DNA from 3 places in the Pseudomonas sp. F-14 TE3482 genome. Region 3 is predicted to be linked to each of the others. Evidence: predicted binding sites of a transcription regulator. Region 3 holds the regulator's gene; each other region holds the start of a gene.
What was found. Region 3 encodes sigma-54, which starts transcription at its own class of promoters, with help from an activator protein. Its sites were predicted from a motif close to ANTGGCATNNANNTTGCTNT; they were not measured.
Positions count from the first base shown of each region.

Region 1: AB7M26_RS25620 (CmpA/NrtA family ABC transporter substrate-binding protein) is a predicted target of sigma-54. The motif match lies at 5,354-5,373, and genes of this name have one in related genera.
Region 2: AB7M26_RS09890 (pilin) is a predicted target of sigma-54. The motif match lies at 5,195-5,214, and genes of this name have one in related genera.

Region 1 is NZ_JBRJII010000001.1:5,678,918-5,686,619, reverse strand. It holds gene AB7M26_RS25635 (bifunctional protein-serine/threonine kinase/phosphatase) at 202-1,872, opposite strand; gene AB7M26_RS25630 (nitrate/nitrite transporter) at 1,880-3,091, opposite strand; gene AB7M26_RS25625 (ANTAR domain-containing response regulator) at 3,430-4,005, opposite strand; gene AB7M26_RS25620 (CmpA/NrtA family ABC transporter substrate-binding protein) at 4,021-5,232, opposite strand; gene AB7M26_RS25615 (quinone-dependent dihydroorotate dehydrogenase) at 5,463-6,482, shown strand; gene rmf (ribosome modulation factor) at 6,686-6,901, opposite strand; gene rlmKL (bifunctional 23S rRNA (guanine(2069)-N(7))-methyltransferase RlmK/23S rRNA (guanine(2445)-N(2))-methyltransferase RlmL) at 7,433-7,702, shown strand, end outside.
Region 2 is NZ_JBRJII010000001.1:2,184,388-2,192,089, reverse strand. It holds gene AB7M26_RS09910 (class I SAM-dependent rRNA methyltransferase) at 1-437, shown strand, start outside; gene AB7M26_RS09905 (DUF748 domain-containing protein) at 499-3,489, shown strand; gene AB7M26_RS09900 (DUF2845 domain-containing protein) at 3,489-3,785, shown strand; gene AB7M26_RS09895 (BON domain-containing protein) at 4,052-4,408, opposite strand; gene AB7M26_RS09890 (pilin) at 4,726-5,148, opposite strand; gene pilB (type IV-A pilus assembly ATPase PilB) at 5,375-7,075, shown strand; gene AB7M26_RS09880 (type II secretion system F family protein) at 7,078-7,702, shown strand, end outside.
Region 3 is NZ_JBRJII010000001.1:218,733-226,434, forward strand. It holds gene AB7M26_RS01010 (KdsC family phosphatase) at 1-328, shown strand, start outside; gene lptC (LPS export ABC transporter periplasmic protein LptC) at 336-908, shown strand; gene lptA (lipopolysaccharide transport periplasmic protein LptA) at 895-1,443, shown strand; gene lptB (LPS export ABC transporter ATP-binding protein) at 1,443-2,168, shown strand; gene AB7M26_RS01030 (RNA polymerase factor sigma-54) at 2,354-3,847, shown strand; gene hpf (ribosome hibernation-promoting factor, HPF/YfiA family) at 3,927-4,235, shown strand; gene ptsN (PTS IIA-like nitrogen regulatory protein PtsN) at 4,248-4,712, shown strand; gene rapZ (RNase adapter RapZ) at 4,715-5,572, shown strand; gene AB7M26_RS01050 (HPr family phosphocarrier protein) at 5,588-5,863, shown strand; gene AB7M26_RS01055 (ZIP family metal transporter) at 5,934-6,827, opposite strand; gene AB7M26_RS01060 (superoxide dismutase) at 7,123-7,702, opposite strand, start outside.

The DNA.
Region 1 (7,702 bases), 5.5 Mb from region 3:
CAAATGCGGAATTTATGGGCTCTCAGCACGGGAGGAGGGTGTTTGTGTGCACCGGTTCAATGCGCCATGCCCGGTTTTGAAGCAGAAAAGATCAAAAGATCGCAGGCTTCGCCAGCTCCTACAGGAGATCGTGGGCACCGGTAGGCGCTGGCGCAGGCTGCGATCTTTTGATCTTTTGATCTTTTGGGTGAAATGAAAAACTCAACCATGAAACAGCAAAAACAGCAGCACCAGATTCACCAGCAACGACACCAGCGCCAACGTCCGCCAGACTTTCAGCGGTTCGCGCTCCAGCAACGGTCTGGGGCGCACGCTCAAACTGCGACGTTCTCCCTGTTCCAGTAGCAACAACCATTCTTCCGCCGTTTCAAAGCGCTGATCCGGAGCTGCCGCCACCGCGCGCTCCAGACTTTGCGCGATCCATTCCGGCAGGTCGGGCCGGTAGCGGCTGGCGCTGACAGGCACACCAAACCGTGGGCGCTGGAATGCTTCGATTTCACCGTAGGGATAATGCCCGGTCAGCAGGTAATACAAGGTCACGCCCACCGCATACAAATCCTGTTGTGGTGTAGGAGGATCACCTCGAAAGGCTTCCGGCGCGATATAGCTGGGCGTTCCGGGCAGGGCGCAGGCTTGATCTTCGGACAGCCCGGGGCAGTAGGCGAGGCCGAAATCCAGTAGGCGCAGCTCACCGTCGTCTCCTAGCAGCAGGTTCTCCGGTTTGATATCGCGATGCAGAATTTGCCGTCGATGCAATATGCCGATAGCCCGCAGCAGGCGTTCGGCCAAGTCCAGCCATTGAGCCAATGGCAGCGTTGCGACACGCTCATGCAGCTCTGCCAAGGTAGACCCGGAATATTCACGCATCACGTAATACAAATGCTGACGCTGACTGGCGGCATGGACTTCAGGAAAATGCCGCCCGGCCACACGCTTGAGAAACCATTCCTCTGACAACAACGCCTGCCCGGCCTGGTGATCGTCACGGAGCGCGCTGGGCAAGGTTTTCAGCAGCCAGGGCTGTTGTTGTGCGTCGCGCACCCGGTAGAGCAGCGATTGCTGGCTCTGGCCGAGGATCCCCTCGACCTGCCAGCCTTCGAAAGTCTGGCCCGGTTTCAGCGCAGGCGGGAGTGGCCATTGCTGCAGATGAATCAGCGCGTCGCCAATGCTGGTTTCACCGAGGGCATCGACCCGCACCAACAGGGCGCTGGCGTTGTCCTGACTGCCGGCCAGATGTGCAGCGTTGACCAGGGTCTGCGCGGCACTGTTCAGGTCGGGTTGATCGCGCAGAATCGCCGCAATGGCCGTGTCGCCCAGCACGGCCCAGATGCCGTCGCTGAGCAGCACGAAACTCTCGTTCAGGCGCAGTTCACCATCGAGAAAGTCCAGCACCAGGTGTTGATCCAGCCCAAGGGCTCGTTTGAGCACATGCTGCATGCCCGGCTGGTCCCAGACGTGATCCTCACTCACCCGTTGCAGTGTGTCGGCGTGCCAGCGATAAACCCGGCAATCACCCACATGAGCCAGAGTGAAACGCCTGCCGCGCATTACCAAGGCACTGACAGTAGTCAGCAGCGGTTGCCCGCCGCCGTTCGCCTGCAACCAGCGGTTTTGCGCCAGTAGCAGACGGTCCAGTGCCTGGGCGACGCCCCAGGTTTCCGGGGTGGCGTAGTAGTCCAGCGCCAAGGCCTGCAAGGTCGAACGGGCCGCGAGCCCGCCATCGGCACATTGGCTGACGCCGTCGGCGATGGCGAACAGGTAACCCTTGCTTGCCGCCAGCGCCGGGGCCGGAGTGACCAGGCGCACAGCGTCCTGGTTCTCCTCGCGGGGGCCGATGGCGCTGTGTTCGGCAAAACTCAGTTGCAGGCTCATTCAGTCCTCACACCCGTGCTGCGGTGACGGCTGCCGAACCCCAGGTGGTTCTCCAGCGACGTTTCACACCGTGCAGACCGAACCAGGCAAGCACGCCAAGGCTGGCGAACAACCACAAGGCCAGTTGATAGCTGCCGGTGCTTTGCTTGATCGCGCCCATGCCGGCGGCCAGTGCGAAGCCACCGATGCCGCCGGCCATGCCGATCAGCCCGGTCATCACACCGATCTCCCGACGAAAACGCTGCGGGACCAACTGGAATACGGCACCGTTGCCTGCACCCAAACCGAGCATAGTGCACACGAAAAGCGCCAGCGCGGCGTAGGAATTCGGCAGATTGAAACCCACGGTCGCAATGCAGATCGCTGCCACGGTGTACATCGCAAGCAAGGTGCGAATCCCGCCGAAGCGATCCGCCAGCGCGCCGCCCAACGGACGCATCAGGCTGCCACCGAACACACAAGCAGCAGTGTAGTAGCCGGCAGTCACCGGGCTCAGGCCGTATTGGTCGTTGAAGTAGCCAGGCAGGGCGCTGGCCAGGCCGATGAAACCGCCGAAGGTCACGCTGTAGAAAAACATGAACCACCAACTGTCGCGGTCACCCAGGGCCTTGAAGTAGTCGGCCATCGATTTGGCTTTCGGCCGCTCGGGAGCATTCTTGGCCAGCCAGGCGAAGACGATCAGGGTCAGGACCAGCGGGATCAGGGCGAAGCCGAACACGTTGCTCCAGCCAAATGCGGCGGCCAGCACCGGGGCGATCAAGGCTGCGAGTACAGTGCCCGAGTTGCCGGCACCGGCGATGCCCATGGCTTTGCCTTGGTGCTGGGGCGGATACCATTGCGAGGCCAATGGCAGGGCGACGGCGAATGACGCACCTGCCACGCCAAGGAACAGGCCTAGCAACAACGCTTGTTCGTAACTGTGGATGCCGACTTTCCAGGCGACGAACAGGGCGCAGATGACGATCACCTGGCCGATCATCCCGGCGATTTTTGGCGACAGACGATCAGCCAGCAGGCCCATCACAAAGCGCAATATGGCCCCGGCCAGAATCGGCGTGGCCACCACCAGCCCGCGTTGTTGGGTGGTCAGGTGCAGATCAGCGGCGATCTGCACCGCCAAAGGGCCGAGCAGGTACCAGACCATGAAGCTCAGATCGAAATAGAGGAAGGCTGCGAACAGTGTCGGGGTATGGCCGGATTTCCAGAAGCTTGAATTCATCGCGCACCTCAGCTGTCAGGCGTATCAAGAAGGAGTCATGAGCTTGCAGGTGGGGCGCCGCAACGGCCGCACCACCAGCCCCGGTCTCTGGGGCCAAAACGGAAAAACGCCGCTACCCGATCCGCCAGGGGGCGAATGAGGTGAGCGACGTCTTCGTCGTAGGTGGGGCAACCGCCGTTGGTTACCTTGCAGGGATTACCTAGCGAGATCTGTGCCAACACGTGAGATCGCGTTATGGCCATCGCGGGCAAGCCCGCTCCCACAGGTTTTGTGGACACCGAAGATCCATGTGGGAGCGGGCTTGCCCGCGATGGCGTCCTCCAATGCACCACAAGGCTTCAGCCAAGCAGTTCACTCATGGCAATGATCTGCTCCGCCACCTGTATCAGCTTCTGCTGGCGGCTCATGGCCTGGCGGCGCATCAGGGTGTAGGCCTCTTCTTCGTTGCAGTCCTTCATCTTCATCAGCAGCCCCTTGGCCAGCTCGATGCGCTTGCGCTCGGCCAGTTGCTGGTCGCGGGCGTGCAGTTGCGCCCGCAGGGCCTGGTCGCTTTCAAAGCGCGCCATGGCCACGTCGAGAATCGGCTGCAAGCGTTGTGCGTGAATGCCTTCGACGATGTAGGCACTGACGCCGGACTTGATCGCCCGGCGCATCACGTCGGGGTCGTGCTCGTCGGTGAACATCACAATCGGCCGTGGTTGGTCACGGGTCACCAGCACCACTTGCTCCATCACATCGCGGCTTGGTGACTCGGTATCGATCAAAATCACGTCCGGACGCACCGTTTCGACGCGCGCGGGCAGGTCAATGGTCAGGCCGGACTCGTCGATGACCTCGAACCCGGCTTCGGTCAGAGCCGCCTTCAGGCGCCCGACTTTTTTCGCAGTGTCATTGATCAGCAGGATACGCAACATATTCGTAGGCTCCTGTCAGCGGCTGGCGAGAAGGGGAGCGCTGTCGCTCATGGCGTGCAGCGTGAAGCTGCGGGCATAGCCGGCCGGGTCTGAGCCGTCCCAGATTTTGCCGTCGATCAATTGACTGTTGCGCATTTCCTGGCTCCGGGCGGACACACCGACAGCGGTGGCGGCCTCACGGTATAAGTCTAGTTGCTGGACCTGACGGGCCACGCCGAGGTAATCCGGGTCGTCACGCAACAAGCCCCAGCGACGGAACTGGGTCATGAACCACATACCGTCGGACAAATACGGAAAATTGACCTCGCCACCACCGTGAAAACGCATGGCGTGCGGGTCTTGCCAGCGATTACCCAGGCCGTCGGCGTAGTCACCGAGCAACCGTGGTTCGATGCAGTCGAGCGGTGCATCCAGATACTCAGGCGCACTCAACAGTTGCGCGGTGCTGCGGCGATTTTCGTGGCTGGCTTCGATGAATCGGCTGGCTTCGAGGATCGCCATCACCAATGCCCGTGCGGTGTTGGGGTATTGCTCGACAAAGGTGCGGGTGCAGCCGAGGACTTTTTCCGGGTGATCGGGCCAGATTGTCTGGGTGGTGGCCATGGTAAACCCGAGATTCTGCTGCACCGCACTGGCCGCCCACGGCTCGCCGACGCAGAAACCGTCGATGCGCCCGGCTTGTAGGTGCGCGACCATTTGCGGCGGCGGCACCACCACGCTGTCGACATCCTGCAACGGATGAATGCCCTGACTCGCGAGCCAGTAATACAGCCACATGGCATGGGTGCCCGTAGGAAATGTCTGGGCGAAGGTCAGTTTTGGGCGACTTTGGTGCACGTGCCGGTCCAGTGCTTCAGGACTGGTCACATCCAGGGCCTGCAAGCCGTGGGAGAGGTTGATGCTCTGACCGTTCTGGTTCAGGCCCATGAGCACGGCCATGTCGGTGGAGGCTACGCCGCCGATGCCCAGGTGCACGGCGTAAATCAGGCCGTAGAGGCTGTGGGCGGCGTCGAGTTCGCCGCTGACCAGTTTGTCCCGCAGGTTGGCCCAGGACGACTGGCGCTTGAGGTTCAGGGTCAGACCGTAGGGTTGGGCGAAGCCCTGAGTGGCGGCGACCACCACTGAGGCGCAGTCGCTCAGGGCCATGAAGCCGAGGTTTATTTCAGTCTTTTCCGGGGCATCGCTGCCGTTGACCCAGGCCAGTGGGCCGGCTGATGGTTCGTTCATCGATTTCGCACCTTCCAAAAAAAAGCGTCGTCCCAAGGCCTTTGCGTGGGCAAAGCCGGGTGACGACGCCATTGTCCTTCCACCCATCCCGCCGTTGGCATGAGTGCTGATGCCTGTGATTGGTGCAAGGCATATGCCATCGCTGGCTGATTTTGTTGCGCGCCTCGCCTGTGGACCCGATGCGCGGCTATAATCGCCGCCTCTCATCGCCAACCGAGTCAAGCCTGCCCATGTACACCCTGGCCCGTCAGCTGCTGTTCAAACTTTCCCCGGAAACCTCCCACGATCTGTCCCTGGACCTGATCGGCGCGGGCGGGCGTTTGGGCCTTAACGGCTTGCTGTGCAAGGCACCGGCGAAACTGCCGGTGACGGTCATGGGCCTGGAGTTCCCGAACCCGGTGGGTTTGGCGGCCGGTCTGGACAAGAACGGCGCGGCGATCGATGGTTTTGCCCAATTGGGTTTCGGTTTCGTTGAAATCGGTACCATCACTCCGCGACCGCAACCGGGTAACCCGAAACCACGGATTTTCCGCTTGCCGGACGCCGAGGCGATCATCAACCGCATGGGCTTCAACAACCTCGGCGTCGATCACTTGCTCGCTCGTGTGGCGGCGGCCAAGTACAAGGGCGTGCTGGGCATCAACATCGGCAAAAATTTCGATACGCCGGTTGAACGTGCGGTCGATGACTACCTGATCTGCCTGGACAAGGTTTATGCCCACGCCAGCTACGTGACAGTCAACGTCAGTTCACCGAACACCCCGGGCCTGCGCAGCCTGCAATTCGGTGATTCGCTCAAGCAATTGCTCGCCGACCTGGCTACCCGCCGGGCGGAACTGGCCCTGCGTCACGGCAAGCATGTTCCGTTGGCGATCAAGATCGCGCCGGACATGACTGATGAAGAAACCGTTCAAGTCGCTCAAGCGTTGATCGAAACCGGGATGGACGCGGTGATTGCCACCAACACCACCCTGAGCCGCGTCGGTGTCGAAGGTATGGAACATGGTGACGAGGCGGGCGGGTTATCCGGCGCACCGGTTCGCGACAAGAGCACTCACACGGTGAAGGTGCTGGCGGCGGAACTGGCCGGTCGTTTGCCGATCATTGCCGTGGGCGGCATCACTGAAGGCAAGCACGCGGCTGAGAAAATTGCCGCGGGTGCGAGTTTGGTGCAGATTTACTCTGGCTTTATCTATAAAGGCCCGGCGCTGATTCGTGAATCGGTGGATGCCATCGCTGCGCTGCGCTGAAGATTCATATGCGGCGATGAGGATTAACTGTGGCGAGGGAGCAAGCTCCCTCGCCACAAAAGCGACATCACCAACGCAATATTTACAGGCATAAAAAAGGGCTCCTCGAAGGAGCCCCTGGGCCGAAGCCCGCCGTCCGGATGGGACGTGCGTGGTTAAGTCATTACGTAATCAGATTGTCGTGTCGGAGTGTGTGCCCTGTATTAGCCGACGGCGTGAAGTTCGTTGAGTCTGTGGATTCCCGCAGTGCCGGTCATACCGTCCCAGTTGTCGCCGCGTCCTTCTCGCCAGCCATTGATCCAGGCTTGGCGTACCGACGGTAGAGTAAAAGGGCAAAGCTCACGGGATTTACCACCAACGCCATATTGATATCCGCGCAAAAATGCTCTTTCCAACGGATCACGCTTAAGTCTTCTCATAGGGTGTTTCCCTCACTTGTTGACTGTATTTATCGCGTCGACCTCAATCGAGGTCAGGCAGAAAATTCCTGCCGTTGGCGGCTCGCTGCCGGCGTCGCGAGCCAAGGTGTTGACGCCGTTGCGACGTCAACCTGAGTTGAGTTCTAACCAATGCGTCACATCGAGGGAATGATCGTTTTGTCATAAGAACGTAACCATAAAGATGCTATGGCCATAAGTAACACGATATTTGTCCCGTGTTTATTGGCCAAACCCCGGTATGATCGGCCCTGCGCGGGATGAGAGGGTTGAGGCCTTTAACGAGAATGACACCCGTTCACTTGGGGACTATTCGACGAAGGGTCGACTTATGACATTTTGTTGCATCAACTTTTTTATCTGCCCTGGCATCTAAGCTCTTTTAACCCGAGCAGTCAGGGTGGGGACGGCACACCTTCGTGCCACGCGGGCGCTCTGTTAGAAAAGCGCCTGATTGAAAACCGGATCGGCAATGCGTTGCCGGTTCACTTAGCTAAAGGCTCTGGAATTACCATGTCCGATCGTTTCGAACTCTTCCTCACTTGCCCCAAAGGCCTTGAAGGCCTGCTCATCGAGGAAGCCGTCGGGCTTGGCCTTGAGGAAGCACGTGAGCACACCTCGGCTGTGCGCGGCATGGCCACCATGGAAACCGCCTATCGCCTGTGCCTGTGGTCGCGTCTGGCGAACCGTGTGCTGCTGGTGCTCAAGCGCTTCCCAATGAAGGACGCCGAAGACCTCTACCACGGTGTGCTGGATATCGAGTGGCAAGACCACATGCTCAAC
Region 2 (7,702 bases), 2.0 Mb from region 3:
TGCTCAACCCGCAATTGCCGACGATGGAATTCATCCAGTCAGATTATTTCCCCGCGATTCGTCAATTGGCCGGTCTGCCGATCAGCCAGCGTCGCGGCCAGAAACTGCCGAGCTATCAACGTCTGGAACCGCGTCAGTACGATTTGGTGTTGCTTGATCCTCCGGCCTGGGCCAAGAGTGCGTTCGGCACGGTCGACCTGTTGCGCGACTACCAAAGCCTGCTCAAACCGGCGCTGCTGACCACCGCCGACAATGGCGTACTGATCTGCTGCAACAACCTGGCGAAGGTCAGCATGGACGATTGGCGCGAGCAGGTTTTGCGCTGCGCAGAGAAGGCCGGGCGCCCGGTGCGCGAGTGGACAGCGCTGACACCGGGCAGCGATTTTCCGTCGATGGATCAGCAGCCGCCATTGAAAACGCTGATTCTGCAGCTCTGAAAATTCGCACCGATAATCAGATAAATCCTATAAAGCTTGGTTGCTTCGGAACCGCAAACGCATGCCATACTCCAAGGCACTCAGATTCCGACAGATGAAGCCGCACATGCCCAAAGGATTGATTCGCGCTATCGGCGCCTTGTTGACTGCCCTGGCTCTTTATAGCCTGCTGGGGTTTCTGATTTTGCCGGGCATCGCGTTGCGAATCGCCAACCAACAATTGGCCAACTACGCCACGACACCTGCGACGATTCAGCGGATCGAACTCAACCCCTTCAGCCTTGAAGTCACCCTTTGGGGCCTGGTCATCGGCGAGCCGGGCAAGGAACAGGTGGGCTTCGAACGTCTGTACGCTAACCTGCAGATCGATAGCCTCTGGACCAAGGCGCTGCACTTGTCCGATATCGAACTGGACAAACCCAAGACCGAAATCCTTTTCGGCAAGGACGGCAAACTCAACCTGCTCGTCCTGTTCAAAATCCCCGCCAGCGAACCGACCCCGGTCGATCCGGACGCCAAACCATTCCCGCTGCGCGTGGAGAGGATCAAACTGGCCGGCGGCTCCTTGCATTTCGAGGATGCACGGCCCAGCGAACCCATCGAGTTCCTCTACGATAAACTCGATTTCGAACTGAAAAACCTCAGCACCCTGCCCGAAGACAGCGCCGACATGACGTTGGTCGCCGTCGGCCCGGCAGGTGGACAGATCGACTGGACCGGTAATTTCAGCCTGATCCCGATCGCCTCCGAAGGTAAGCTGAAAATCACCGACGGCAAGATGAAATCCTTCTGGCCCTATGTGCGTGATGCTGTGCCACTTGCACTCGAAGACGGCGTGGTCAGCCTCAGCACCGATTACAAACTCAACCTGGCCAAAGAAACCGAACTGCTGCTGAGCAACGTTGCCGTCAGCGTCGCGCCTTTCGCTATCAAGACTCCGGTCGGTCGACCGCTGGCGAAGCTCGAGCGACTGGACATCAGCGAAACCACCGTAGACCTGGCCAAACAGCAAGTGGTGGTCGGCAAGATCCGCAGCAAAAAACTGGAAACCTGGGCCGCCCTCGAAGCCGACGGGCAACTGGACTGGCAAAAACTGTTCGCCAGTCAGCCATCCAAAGCGGCCAACAAAGCCAATGCCGAGCCAGCCAGCACGCCGGCAGCAGCCGATTCGCCGAAGCCTGAACCGACCGCGCCGAGCAAGCCTTGGCAGGTGCTGCTCAAAGACGTGCAGCTACGTGACTATCAGGTACATCTGGCCGACCGCAAGGCACAACCGGAGGTCGCGCTGGAGGTGGGTCCGCTGAACCTGGACCTGCAAAATTTCGACAGCCTCAATGGCTCACCTTTCAACCTCAAGCTCGACACCGGCGTGGGCAAGCAAGGCAAGATCACAGCGGACGGCGTGGTCAATCTGGCCCCGATCAGCGCCAAACTGAACGTGCAGACGAAGGACATCGACCTGCGCGTCGCACAGTCCTACATCAACCCGTTCATTCGTCTCGAACTGCGCAGCGGCATGCTGGGCAGTGATCTGGCGGTCGACCTGAAAAGCACCGAACCGCTGGCGTTCAGCGTCACAGGCAAAGCCCAGGTCGATCAGCTGCATACCCTCGACACTCTGAAAACCCGCGACTTCCTCAAGTGGCAACAGTTGGTGCTCGAAGGCCTGAATTATCAACATGGCGACAGCCTGTCGATCGACAAGGTCAACCTGTTCCAGCCTTATGCACGCTTCATGATCAACGATGATCGCACCACCAACGTCGATGACCTGTTGATCCCGCAACCGGCCGACTCCGGCGCCACAACCACCACTGCGGCCAAACCGGCAGCCGGAAAAGAAAAACCGTTGGGTATCCACATTGGCGGCATTGCCATCAATGACGGTTCGGCAAACTTCGCCGACTTCAGCCTGACTCCGAACTTCGCCACCGCCGTTCAACAGCTCAACGGGAAGATCGGCACCATCGACAGCCGCCAGGCAAAACCGGCCAGCGTCGACATCAAAGGCAAGGTCGACCGCTATGCACCGGTGACCATCAAGGGCTCGGTCAATCCGTTCGACCCGATGGCCAGCCTGGACATCGCCACCAGTTTCAAACGGGTGGAACTGACCACCCTGACGCCCTACTCCGGCAAGTTCGCCGGTTACCGTATCCGCAAAGGCCGGCTCAATCTCGACCTGCACTACAAGATCACCAACGGCCAGCTCCTGGCTGAAAACAAAGTGGTGGTCGAGCAGTTGCAACTGGGTGAAAAGGTCGACAGTCCAGATGCCGTGAGCCTGCCGCTGAAGCTGGCGATTGCCTTGCTCAAGGATGTCGACGGCAAGATTTCCATCGAACTGCCAGTGAGCGGCGACCTGAATAACCCGCAGTTCAGTGTCATGCCGATTATCTGGCAGACCCTGCGCAACCTGATCGTGAAAGCGGCCGCAGCGCCATTCAAAATGATTGGCGGCCTGGTCAGCGGCGGTGGTTCGGAAGACTTGGGCAGCGTGGCGTTCGCACCGGGCTCAAGTGACCTGAGCAAAGATGCCGAAGCGGCGCTGGTCAAACTGTCCCAAGCGCTCAAGGAGCGTCCGGCCCTGCGCCTGGAAATCGAAGGCACCGCCGCCAAGAGCAGCGATGGCCCGCTGATTGCCGAGCAACGCCTGGAGCGGGAATACCAGTACAACTACTACAAAATGCTCCAGCGTCGCGGTGACAAAGTACCGGCCCAAGCCTCGTTGCTGGACGTACCGGACAACGAGAAAGGCCCGCTGCTTGAAGGGATCTACCGCACACGCCTCAAGACCCAGCCGCCCGCCGATTGGAAGGATCTGGGCAAGGAAGAACGCAGCAAAAAAATGCGGGAAGGCGTGATCGCGTTCTGGAGTTCCAGCGAGGTGCTGTTGCGTCAACTGGGGCAAGAACGGGCCAGCAGCATCAAGGATTATCTGGTGGACAAGGGGCAATTGGCCGATGACCGCGTGTACTTCATCGACGCCAGCCTTGGCGAGGCAGAGAGCGATGGCCGCGTTATCACGCCCATGCATCTGGATGCCGAATGATGGGCGCACATTGGCTTCTGAGCCTGGCTCTGTTGCTGGTTGCCGGCCAGACAGCGGCGGCCGAGACCTTGCGTTGTGGCAGTCAATTGATCAGCGTCGGGGACAGGTCCAGCGAAGTGCTACAAAAATGCGGAGAGCCCGTTGCCCGCGACTTGCTGGGCTACAAGCGCAGCGCCAATCGGCGGGAAGAGTTTCAGGTCGAGGAATGGACCTACGGGCCCAACAGCGGGATGTACCAGTACCTGCGCTTTGAAGGCAACCGGTTGGTTCGAATCACCAGCAAGCGTGGGAATTAAATCCACCACAAACCAATGTGGGAGCGGGCTTGCTCGCGAATGCGGTGTGTCAGTCGGCATCAATGTTGACCGGCACACCGCATTCGCGAGCAAGCCCGCTCCCACAGTTGTTTTGCGTAGCCCGCAATAGAACAGGCCCCGACACGAATGCCAGGGCCTGTAATGGCCACATCCTTGTGGCCTTCGCATGAACTCTCAAGTTGCGGCAGACGTATGACTCGGCCCGTCTACCGCTCCTTCTCCCGGTCCAGGCGAGAAGCCTTGTCTTACTCGGATTTCAGGCCGTCAGCGGACACCGCTTTGACGCCTTTGATTTTCTTGGCGATAGCCACGGCGGTGGTTTTCTGAGCGTCTGTCAGAACGGTCATCGAAGACAGGGAAACAACGCCTTTGTTGGTTTCGACTTTGATGTCGGTGCCTGGGATGCCTTTTTCGGTGACCAGGTCTGCTTTGACTTTGGTTGTGATCCAGGTATCGGAAACATCCTCTTTCGCTTCAGTGACTTCACCGGCGGCCAGCATCATGGGTGCCTGAGTCGCTTGGGTGGTCTGTGCAAATGCAGCGTTGGCCATGGTCAGGGTCAACGCGGTAGCAGTAGCGGCAGCGATAGCGAACTTCTTCATACGAGTAACTCCTGTATTTCTGGAAAGTCTGCTGCGTGTCTTGTCAGCAGGGTTACAGGAGATAGTGCGAACGCTGTGCCAACAGCGACACAAAAAATAAAACCTTTTAAATCAATAGGTTAACCATAATGGCAATTTCCGGAATCATGCAAATTGCATGACTGCGAAATTATCTACATGCAACTTGCGGGTTTTAACGCAGGCCTAAGGCCATGAATTGTCGGGGATTTTCTTGATTATTGAATTGGCCCACAAATGACGAGCAAAAAAAATGCCCCGCGTCGTGAAACGCGGGGCATTGGCAGGATGACAATGGATCAGCCAGCAGCGGCAGCACCGGTGCAGCCTTTAGGCGCATATTCCTGTTCAGCTGTGGTGGCGCATGTCCAGCCACCGGTAAGGGTGCGTGTAAGCGTGATGGTTTTGCTGAGCACCGGCCCAGGAGCGTTGAGGATCGTGCAGCCGATAGTACCTGCGCCGTCAGCGGCGGTACCCGATGCTGTAATTGTGCAATTACCTGTGGTCGCCGTACCGCCGATCAGAGCGAGGGTCGGATTAGTACCTTGGTTGATAATGTCTTCGAAAGGCACCTTCAGTGCCGATATTTCTGCAAGAGCAGCAGTTACCTTCGCCCGCGCCTGGTACTTCGAATACTGCGGCAACGCAAACGTCGCCAGAATCCCGATGATCGCCACCACGATCAGCAGCTCGATCAGAGTAAAACCTTTTTGATTTTTCATAGACAGGCTCCATGCATGAGTCGAAATCTCATGATCTGAACAAGGCACAGCACAGGTCATGCCAAGTCGCGCGCGCCTCTGCCTGCTGGGCGCGAGATCGCGGCAAAGACCTTTCCTACTCCAAGGATCCGCACTATCTGACACTTTTTGTCACCTCACCCCGGCTGGTTTGGTTCCACTGCTTGACTAGGCTATAAGTCATTCACTGTCTGCGTCCGGTATTCCAATGAATGACATCGCCCTTAGCGGTCTGGCCAAGCAATTGGTACTGGCCGAGCTGATCACTGACCAAAGTGCGCAACAGGCGTATCAACAAGCCCAACGCAATCGAATTTCGCTGGTCAGCTATCTGGTGCAAAACAAACTGCTGAAAAGCTGGCAGGTCGCCGAGGTCGCTTCGGAGCATTTCGGCATGGCCCTGCTGGACCTCAACTGCCTGGACAAGGACACCCAACCCCGAGGGCTGGTCAGTGAGAAGCTGATCCGCCAGCACCACGCCCTGCCCCTCTGGCGGCGTGGTAACAAGCTGTTCGTGGGGATTTCCGACCCGACCAATCATCAAGCCATCAACGACATCCAGTTCAGCACCGGGCTGAGCACCGAAGCCATTCTGGTGGAGGAAGACAAGCTCAGCGACGCTATCGAAAAATTCTTCGACAACCACTCCACCGGCCTGGAAGACATGGCCGATGTCGACCTCGACGGGCTGGACATCGAGTCGGTCGATGACCAGAAACAGGACTCTATCGTAGGGCAAGATGCCGATGATGCGCCGGTGGTGCGCTTCGTCCACAAGATGTTGCTCGACGCGATCAAGAGCGGTTCTTCCGACCTGCATTTCGAGCCCTATGAAAAAATCTACCGCGTACGCATGCGCACCGATGGCATGCTGCGGGAGGTCGCCAGGCCGCCGACACAACTGGCCAACCGCATTGCCTCGCGGCTGAAGGTCATGGCCAGTCTCGATATCTCCGAGCGGCGCAAACCCCAGGACGGGCGAATCAAGATGCGCCTGTCCAAAAGCAAGTCCATCGATTTCCGGGTCAACACTCTGCCGACCTTGTGGGGCGAGAAAGTGGTAATCCGGATCCTCGACCCGTCCAGTGCCCAAATGGGCATCGATGCCCTCGGCTACGAGCCCGACCAGAAAGACCTGTACATGGCCGCGCTCAAACAGCCACAGGGAATGATCCTGGTGACCGGCCCCACCGGTTCGGGCAAGACCGTGTCGCTCTATACCGGGCTGAACATCCTCAACACCGTCGACATCAATATTTCCACTGCCGAAGACCCGGTAGAAATCAACATCGAAGGCATCAACCAGGTCAACGTCAATCCCAGGCAGGGACTGGATTTCGCCCAAGCGCTGCGCTCGTTTCTGCGTCAGGACCCGGACGTGATCATGGTCGGTGAAATCCGCGACCTCGAAACCGCCGAAATCGCCATCAAGGCCGCCCAGACCGGGCACATGGTGCTTTCCACCCTGCACACCAACAGCGCCGCGCAAACCCTGACCCGCTTGCACAACATGGGGATTCAGGGGTTCAACATCGCGACCTCGGTCAGCCTGATCATCGCCCAGCGCCTGGCGCGCAAATTGTGCAGTCATTGCAAAAAACCCATCGAGATTCCCCGCGAGGCGTTGCTCAAGGAAGGCTTTCCCGAGGAACGCATCGGCTCGTTCACGATCTATGAACCGGTTGGTTGCGATCAGTGCAACAACGGTTACAAAGGGCGAGTAGGGATTTATGAAGTGGTAAAGAACACCCCAGACCTGCAACGGCTGATCATGGCCGAAGGCAATTCACTGGAAATCGACATCCAGATGCGTAAGGACGGCTTCAACGACCTGCGTACTTCGGGCCTGCTCAAGGCCATGCAAGGCATCACCAGCCTTGAAGAAATCAATCGGGTCACCAAGGACTGAACATGGCGGTCAAAGCAGCGAAAATCAGCGTATATGCCTGGGAAGGCACAGACAAAAAAGGCACAAAAATGACCGGCGAATTGACCGGCCAGAATCCCGCGCTGATCAAGGCCCAGTTACGCAAGCAAGGCATCAACCCGGGCAAGGTGCGGAAAAAAACCGCGTCCATTTTCAGTGCCGGCAAACGCATCAAGGCCCTGGACATTGCCCTGTTTACCCGGCAGATGGCGACCATGATGAAAGCCGGCGTACCGTTGCTGCAATCGTTCGACATTATCGGCGAGGGCTTCGATAACCCGAACATGCGCAAACTGGTGGACGAGGTAAAACAGGAAGTCGCGGCCGGTAACAGCTTCGCCGCGGCCTTGCGCAAAAAGCCCCAGTATTTCGATGAGCTGTACTGCAATCTGGTGGATGCCGGCGAGCAGGCCGGTGCTCTGGATACCCTGCTGGAACGGGTGGCGACCTACAAGGAAAAGAGTGAAAGCCTCAAGGCCAAGATCAAGAAAGCCATGACCTACCCGCTGGCGGTGGTGTTCGTCGCGATCATTGTGACCGGGATTCTGCTGGTCAAGGTTGTGCCGCAGTTCGAGTCAGTGTTCTCGGGGTTCGGCGCCGAACTGCCAG
Region 3 (7,702 bases):
CCCGGTGGTTGAACGGCGCGCGAAGAACCTCGGCATTGCGCACCTTTATCAGGGTCGCGAAGACAAACTGGTGGTGCTCGACGAACTTCTTGGCCAGCTCAACCTGAGCTATGAACAAGTGGCCTACCTGGGCGACGACCTGCCGGACCTGCCGGTGATTCGCCGCGTAGGCCTTGGCATGGCGGTGGCCAGCGCTGCCAGTTTCGTGCGCGAACACGCCCACGGCATCACCCAGGCCCGCGGTGGCGAGGGGGCCGCTCGCGAATTCTGCGAATTGATCCTGCGCGCCCAGGGCCGCCTCGATGCGGCCAACGCCGCGTACCTGTGAGCCCATCATGCTGAGCAAGAAAATTCGTAACATCCTGGTGTTCGGTTGCATCGCTGCGATTTTTGCAGCGGTCGGCTACTGGAACATCAGCCCGGAACGCTTCCTCGACAAGCCGGTGGTGAAGGTCGATGAAACCGCGATCGACTATTACGCCATCAACGCCCACAGCGTGCAGTACCTGCCCGACGGCAAACTGCAATACGAGATGACGTCGGACAAGGTCGAACACGTGAAAGCGAGCGAGGTGACGTTGCTGACCAATCCGGACCTGAACATGTTCCGTGGCACCGAATTCCCCTGGCACGTCCAGAGCGAGCGCGGCGAAGTCAACCCGGACGGCACTCAGGTCGAGCTGATTGACTCGGTACGTATCACGCGTTTCGACGAAAAAAACCGTAAAACCCTGATTACCACCACCCGTATGACAGTGTTCCCGCAGCAGCAATATGCGCAGACCGATCAACCCGTTAGAATCGACGGCGCTGGCGGTGTATCGACAGGCAACGGAATGAAAGCGTACTTGAAAGAAAGCAGGATACACCTGCTATCGAACGTAAGAGGACAGTATGAGGCTCGTTAAAACTCTCCCTATTTTGCTCAGTCTGGGCGCAGCACTGGGAAGCGTGAGCGCCTGGGCTCTGCCGAACGATCAAGAGCAGCCTATCCGCATTCAGGCCGACGATGCCCAACTGGACGACAAGAACGGCGTTGCCACCTATAAGGGCGATGTGATCATCACCCAGGGCTCGATGAAGGTCACCGGCAATACCGTAACTATCACCCGCACCCCGACCGGCGACATCGACGTGGTGACTTCGGTGGGCAACCTTGCCTACTTCGAGCAACTGCAAACGGCGGGCGATACCAAGCCGGTCCAGGGCTACGGCGTAACTATCCAGTACCACGCCTCGCAAAACCGCGTCGTGCTGATCGATCGCGCCAAAGTCATCGATAAGGACAACAACGTCACCCAAGGCGAGAAAATCGTCTACGACACGGTCAAAAAGCTTGCGAGCGCCGGTCGCGCCACGGGTAACAAGGTCACCGAGGCACGCCCTCGCATCGACATGGTGATCCAGCCGAAGAAGAAAACCGACGAGCAAAAGGCCCAGTAATGGCAACTCTGAAAGCTCAGCATCTGGCCAAGAGCTACAAGAGCCGTCAGGTCGTGCGCGACGTCAGCCTGTCCATCGACAGCGGTCAGATCGTCGGCCTGCTTGGCCCTAACGGCGCCGGTAAAACCACCTGTTTCTATATGATTGTCGGTCTGGTACAGGCCGATCAAGGCCGCGTACTGATCGACGACCTGGACGTCAGCCACCAGCCGATGCACGGTCGCGCGAAGGCCGGCATCGGCTATCTTCCGCAAGAAGCGTCGATCTTCCGCAAACTGTCGGTGGCCGACAACATCATGGCCATCCTCGAGACCCGCAAGGAACTCGATAAGGCCGGTCGTCGCCAAGAGCTGGAAAGCCTGCTGCAGGAATTTCACATCCATCACATCCGTGACAATCTCGGCATGAGCCTGTCCGGTGGTGAACGCCGCCGTGTGGAAATCGCCCGGGCACTGGCTACCAACCCGAAATTCATCCTCCTCGACGAACCCTTCGCCGGTGTGGACCCGATTTCGGTGGGCGACATCAAGCAGATCATCCATCACCTCAAGGCTAAAGGCATTGGCGTGCTGATCACGGACCACAACGTTCGTGAGACCCTGGATATCTGCGAAACCGCCTACATCGTCAACGACGGCCAACTGATTGCTGAAGGTGACTCCGCCACCATCCTCGCCAATGAACTGGTCAAGGAAGTGTATCTGGGCCACGAGTTCCGCCTGTAAGCACCTGAGGTGCCCGGGTCGCCGAGGGAGCGCTCGCTTCAATAAAAAATCAATAACTTTTTATTGTTACAGCGCTCTAGGCAAACACTTCAGTTTCGGGCATATAATTTGCTTATGTTTGGCGCTTCGGCGCCCTGTAGTGGATGGCGCATGTGCGCCGGCGAATAAGGTGTTAAGCCCCTGCCATGAAACCATCGCTAGTCTTGAGAATGGGCCAGCAGCTGACGATGACACCGCAGCTGCAACAGGCCATCCGCCTGCTCCAATTGTCGACCCTGGACCTGCAACAGGAAATCCAGGAGGCTCTGGAGTCCAATCCGATGCTCGAACGCCAGGAAGAAGGCGACGACTTCGATAACGCCGACCCCTTGGCCGATAGCGCCGAACAGAAACCCAACGCCGACATTCAGGAACCCTCCTACCAGGAAACCGCCCCGACGGTGGACAACCTTGAGGAAGGCGACTGGAACGAGCGCATCCCCAACGAATTGCCCGTCGACACAGCCTGGGAGGATGTCTACCAGACCAGCGCCAGCAGCCTGCCGAGCAACGATGACGACGAGTGGGACTTCACCACCCGCACATCGGTCGGTGAAAGCCTGCAAAGCCATTTGCTCTGGCAACTGAACCTGGCACCGATGTCCGACACCGATCGCCTGATCGCCGTGACCCTGATCGACTGCATCAACAATCAGGGCTACCTGGACGAAACCCTCGAGGAAATCCTCGAAGCGTTCGACCCGGAACTGGACATCGAACTGGACGAAATCGAAGCCGTCCTGCACCGCATCCAGCAATTCGAACCCGCTGGCATCGGCGCCCGCAACCTCGGTGAATGCCTGCTGCTGCAACTGCGCCAGTTGTCCGCCAAGACCCCTTGGCTGGCCGAAGCCAAGCGCCTGGTCACCGATTACATCGACCTGCTCGGCAGCCGCGACTACAGCCAGCTGATGCGCCGCATGAAGCTCAAGGAAGATGAGCTGCGCCAGGTCATCGAATTGGTCCAGAGCCTCAACCCACGCCCCGGTTCACAAATCGAGTCCACCGAAGCCGAATACGTCGTTCCCGACGTGATCGTGCGCAAGGACAACGAGCGCTGGCTGGTGGAGCTGAACCAGGAATCGGTGCCACGCCTGCGGGTCAACGCCCAATATGCCGGTTTCGTGCGCCGTGCCGATACCAGCGCTGACAACACCTTCATGCGTAATCAGCTGCAGGAGGCTCGCTGGTTCATCAAGAGCCTGCAAAGCCGCAATGAAACCCTGATGAAAGTCGCCACCCAGATCGTCGAGCATCAACGCGGCTTTCTCGAATACGGTGACGAAGCCATGAAGCCGTTGGTGCTGCATGACATTGCCGAAGCAGTCGGCATGCATGAATCGACAATTTCACGGGTGACCACGCAAAAATTCATGCATACCCCGCGGGGCATCTATGAACTGAAATACTTTTTTTCCAGCCACGTCAGTACCTCTGAAGGCGGTGAATGCTCGTCCACGGCGATCCGCGCGATCATCAAAAAACTGGTTGCTGCGGAAAATCAGAAAAAGCCGTTGAGTGACAGCAAGATCGCTGGTTTACTGGAGGCACAAGGCATTCAGGTAGCCCGTCGCACCGTCGCCAAGTACCGCGAATCCCTGGGGATCGCGCCTTCCAGCGAACGGAAGCGGTTGATGTAGCCGCCGGGCTGGCCACAGCGTTCCAGTGGCAGGCATTTCTGCCTGCCGCTTTATGCACTGGCAACGAAGGAGAAGCTGTATGCAAGTCAACATCAGTGGACACCAACTGGAAGTGACCGAACCCCTGCGCACCTACATCGGCGAAAAACTCGACCGATTAGAGAGGCATTTCGACAAGATCACCAATGTGCAAGTCACGATGAACGTCGAAAAACTGCTGCAGAAGATCGAAGCCACGCTGCATATTCCCGGCGGAGAAGTGGTCGCCAATGCCGAGCATACGGACATGTATGCCGCCATCGACCTGCTGACCGACAAGCTGGATCGCCAACTTAAAAAGCATAAGGAAAAGACCCAGAGCCTCCTCCAGGGCGCGACCGGTCGTTAACACCCCCAATCCATGATCCGACTAGAAACCATCCTGACCCCCGGCCGTTCCCAAGTGAACGCGCCGGGTGGCAGTAAAAAGAAAGCCCTCGAGCAAATTGCCAACCTCATCCATCGCGAAGTGCCGGATCTGGAAATGCAGGACGTCTTCGAGGCCTTGATTGCCCGTGAGAAACTCGGTTCTACCGGTTTCGGCAACGGCATCGCCATCCCCCACTGCCGGCTCAAAGGCTGCACCTCGCCAATCAGCGCGCTGCTGCACCTGGAAGCCCCTATCGATTTCGATGCCATCGACGGTGCCCCGGTTGACCTGCTGTTTGTGCTGCTGGTCCCGGAAGCCGCCACCGATGCACACCTGGAATTGCTGCGCCAGATTGCCAGCATGCTGGATCGCAAGGAAGTGCGTGAAAAATTGCGCAGCGCCCCGAGCAACGAAGCCTTGTATCAGGTTGTCCTGGACGAGCAGAACGGTCACTAATCATGCGCCTGATCATCGTCAGTGGCCGCTCCGGCTCAGGTAAAAGTACCGCCCTCGATGTGCTCGAGGACAACGGCTACTACTGCATCGACAACCTGCCTGCCGGCTTGCTGCCGGAACTGGCCGAACGCGCGCTGATTCACACCGAACTGGCACAACCGCTGGTGGCCGTGTCCATCGATGCACGCAACTTGCCAAGCCACCTGTCACGGTTCCCCGAATTGCTGGAAGAGGTCCGCAGCCGACATATCCAGTGCGATGTGCTGTACCTGGACGCAGACGAAGAAACCTTGCTCAAACGCTTTTCGGAAACTCGCCGTCGTCACCCGCTGAGCAGCGCCAATCGTTCGCTGGCGGAGGCGATCCAGGATGAAACCAATCTGCTGGGGCCTATTGCCGATCTGGCCGACCTCAAGGTCAATACCACCAATCTGAACCTGTATCAGCTACGCGATACCATCAAGCTGCGCCTGCTGAATCAACCGGAACCGGGCACTGCGTTCCTGGTGGAATCTTTCGGGTTCAAGCGTGGCATGCCGGTGGACGCCGATCTGGTGTTCGACGTGCGCTGCCTGCCTAACCCTTACTGGAAGCCGGAGCTACGGGCACAGTCCGGGCTTGATCAACCGGTGGCCGAGTACCTGGCGGCACAGCCGGACGTCGAAGAGATGTTCCAGGACATTTCCTCGTACTTGCTCAAGTGGCTACCCCGCTTTGCCGCCAGCAACCGCGCCTATGTCACCATTGCCATTGGCTGCACTGGCGGGCATCACCGCTCTGTCTACCTGACCGAACGTCTGGGTCAGGTCCTGCAAAAAACCCTGAAGAACGTCCAGGTCCGCCACCGCGACCTCAGCTAAAGGATTCACATCGCGATGCCTGCTCTGGAAATCGAAATCATCAACAAGCTGGGCCTGCATGCCCGCGCGTCTGCAAAATTCGTTGGGGTCGCCGGTCAGTTCAAGGATTGCACGATCAGGGTAGGACGCACGCCAGAATCCGTGGTCGATGGCAAAAGCATCATGGCCATGATGATGCTGGCCGCTGGCAAGGGCACCAAAATCCACCTGATTACCGAAGGCGAACAGGAGCAGGAAGCGCTGGATGCACTGGTGAAGCTGATCAACAACTACTTCGACGAAGGCGAATAAACATCAAAAGATCGCAGCCTTTGGCAGCTCCTACATGGGATTGCGGACACCCGAAGGCTGCGATCTTTTGTTAAGCCAACGCCGTATCCATCACCATCATCAGACAAAACCCGATCAGCAGCCCAAGGCTGGCCAGTTTGTCGTGACCATGGCGGCGCGATTCGGGGATGACTTCGTGAGTCACCACCAGCAACATCGCACCGGCCGCCAGTGCCAGCCCCAAAGGCAACAGCAGTTCGGCCAGGCTCACCAGCCAGGCGCATAACAATGCAAAGACCGGCTCGACCAACCCTGATGCAGCACCGATCAGGAACGCCTTGACCCGCGACATCCCTGCCCCGGCCAACACCAACGCAATGACCAGTCCTTCCGGCACATCCTGCAATGCGATGCCCATGGCCAGGCTGTCGGCGTCAGGCATGCCTCCACCGGCCGAGACGCCGACAGCCATGCCTTCGGGGATGTTGTGGGCGATGATGGCAAACACAAACAACCAGATCCGCGGTGGAATCACCGATCGCTTCAGTGTCCCCACGAGCATTTCGGGCGTAGCGCCAGACACCCTGCGATCCACCAGAAACAACCCGAATGCGCCCAGCAGGATGCCGAAGCTGATCAGGCCGCTGGCCGCCCAAGGCGTCAGCCCGAGGTTTTCTGCCGCGGCAATGCCCGGCACGATCAGCGAAAACGCCGTCGCGGCGAGCATCACCCCGGCTCCGAAACCGAGCAATATGTCGCTGACTGCCTGAGGCATCTGCCGAATCACCAGCACCGGCACCGCGCCCAAAGCGGTACCCAAAGCGCAAATCGCCCCGCCTTGCAGGGCACGCTGCAGTTTCGGTTCGAGGTCCAGCCAGCTCAGCCCTTGGGCAGCCAATAATGTCATGCCCGCCAGCAGTAACAGCGATCCCAGTGCGTAACGAAACATTCGTCCACTTCCGATCGCCAGTGTTTCAATGCCCATAGTCAGCCCTGGATTGTTTTATAGAGACTTAGGGGCGTTCTCAACTCGTTCCCCCTCCGCGTTGTCGCCTTAAAGCGGGCCAGGCAAGGCGCAGGCCGCTGAGAATGGTTGTTCCCTTTCCAAGGCCTGCAAGGCAGCCTGGCCCGCTTTAAGGCACAACCCGAAGGGCCGGGCCTGCTGTTGTGCAGGGCTGCGTTGCTCGAAGCTTATTTGGAATGACCAAACCACGCTTCTCGCGCCTTGCCCTGCACAACAGCAGACCCGGCGCGGAGGGGAGACTAGTTGAGAACGCCCCCTAAACCAGCGCAGCCTGATAACGCGCGGCGACTTCGGGCCAATTGATCACGTTGTAGAACGCATTGATGTATTCCGGGCGGCGGTTCTGATAGCGCAGGTAGTAAGCGTGCTCCCAGACATCCAGGCCGAGGATCGGCGTATTGCCATTCATCAACGGGCTGTCCTGGTTGCCGCTGCTTTCAACGATCAAGGTCTTTTGCGGCGTCACACTCAACCAGGCCCAACCGCTGCCAAAACGGGTCAGCGCAGCTTTGGTGAAGGCCTCCTTGAAGCTGTCGAGACCACCCAGCTGTTCGTCGATCGCCTTGGCCAGCGCGCCTTCAGGTTGGCCTCCGCCGTTGGGTGCCATCACTTCCCAGAACAACGAATGGTTGGCATGCCCACCGCCCTGATTGATCACTGCCGCACGGAGCTTTTCCGGCAATTGCTGGACAGCCGCCACCAGTTTTTCCACCGGCCATTCAGCAAACTCAGTGCCTTCGACTGCGGCGTTGAGGTTGTTGATGTAGGTCTGGTGGTGTTTGGTGTAGTGGATTTCCATGGTTTGCGCATCGATGTGCGGTTCCAGGGCGTCATAG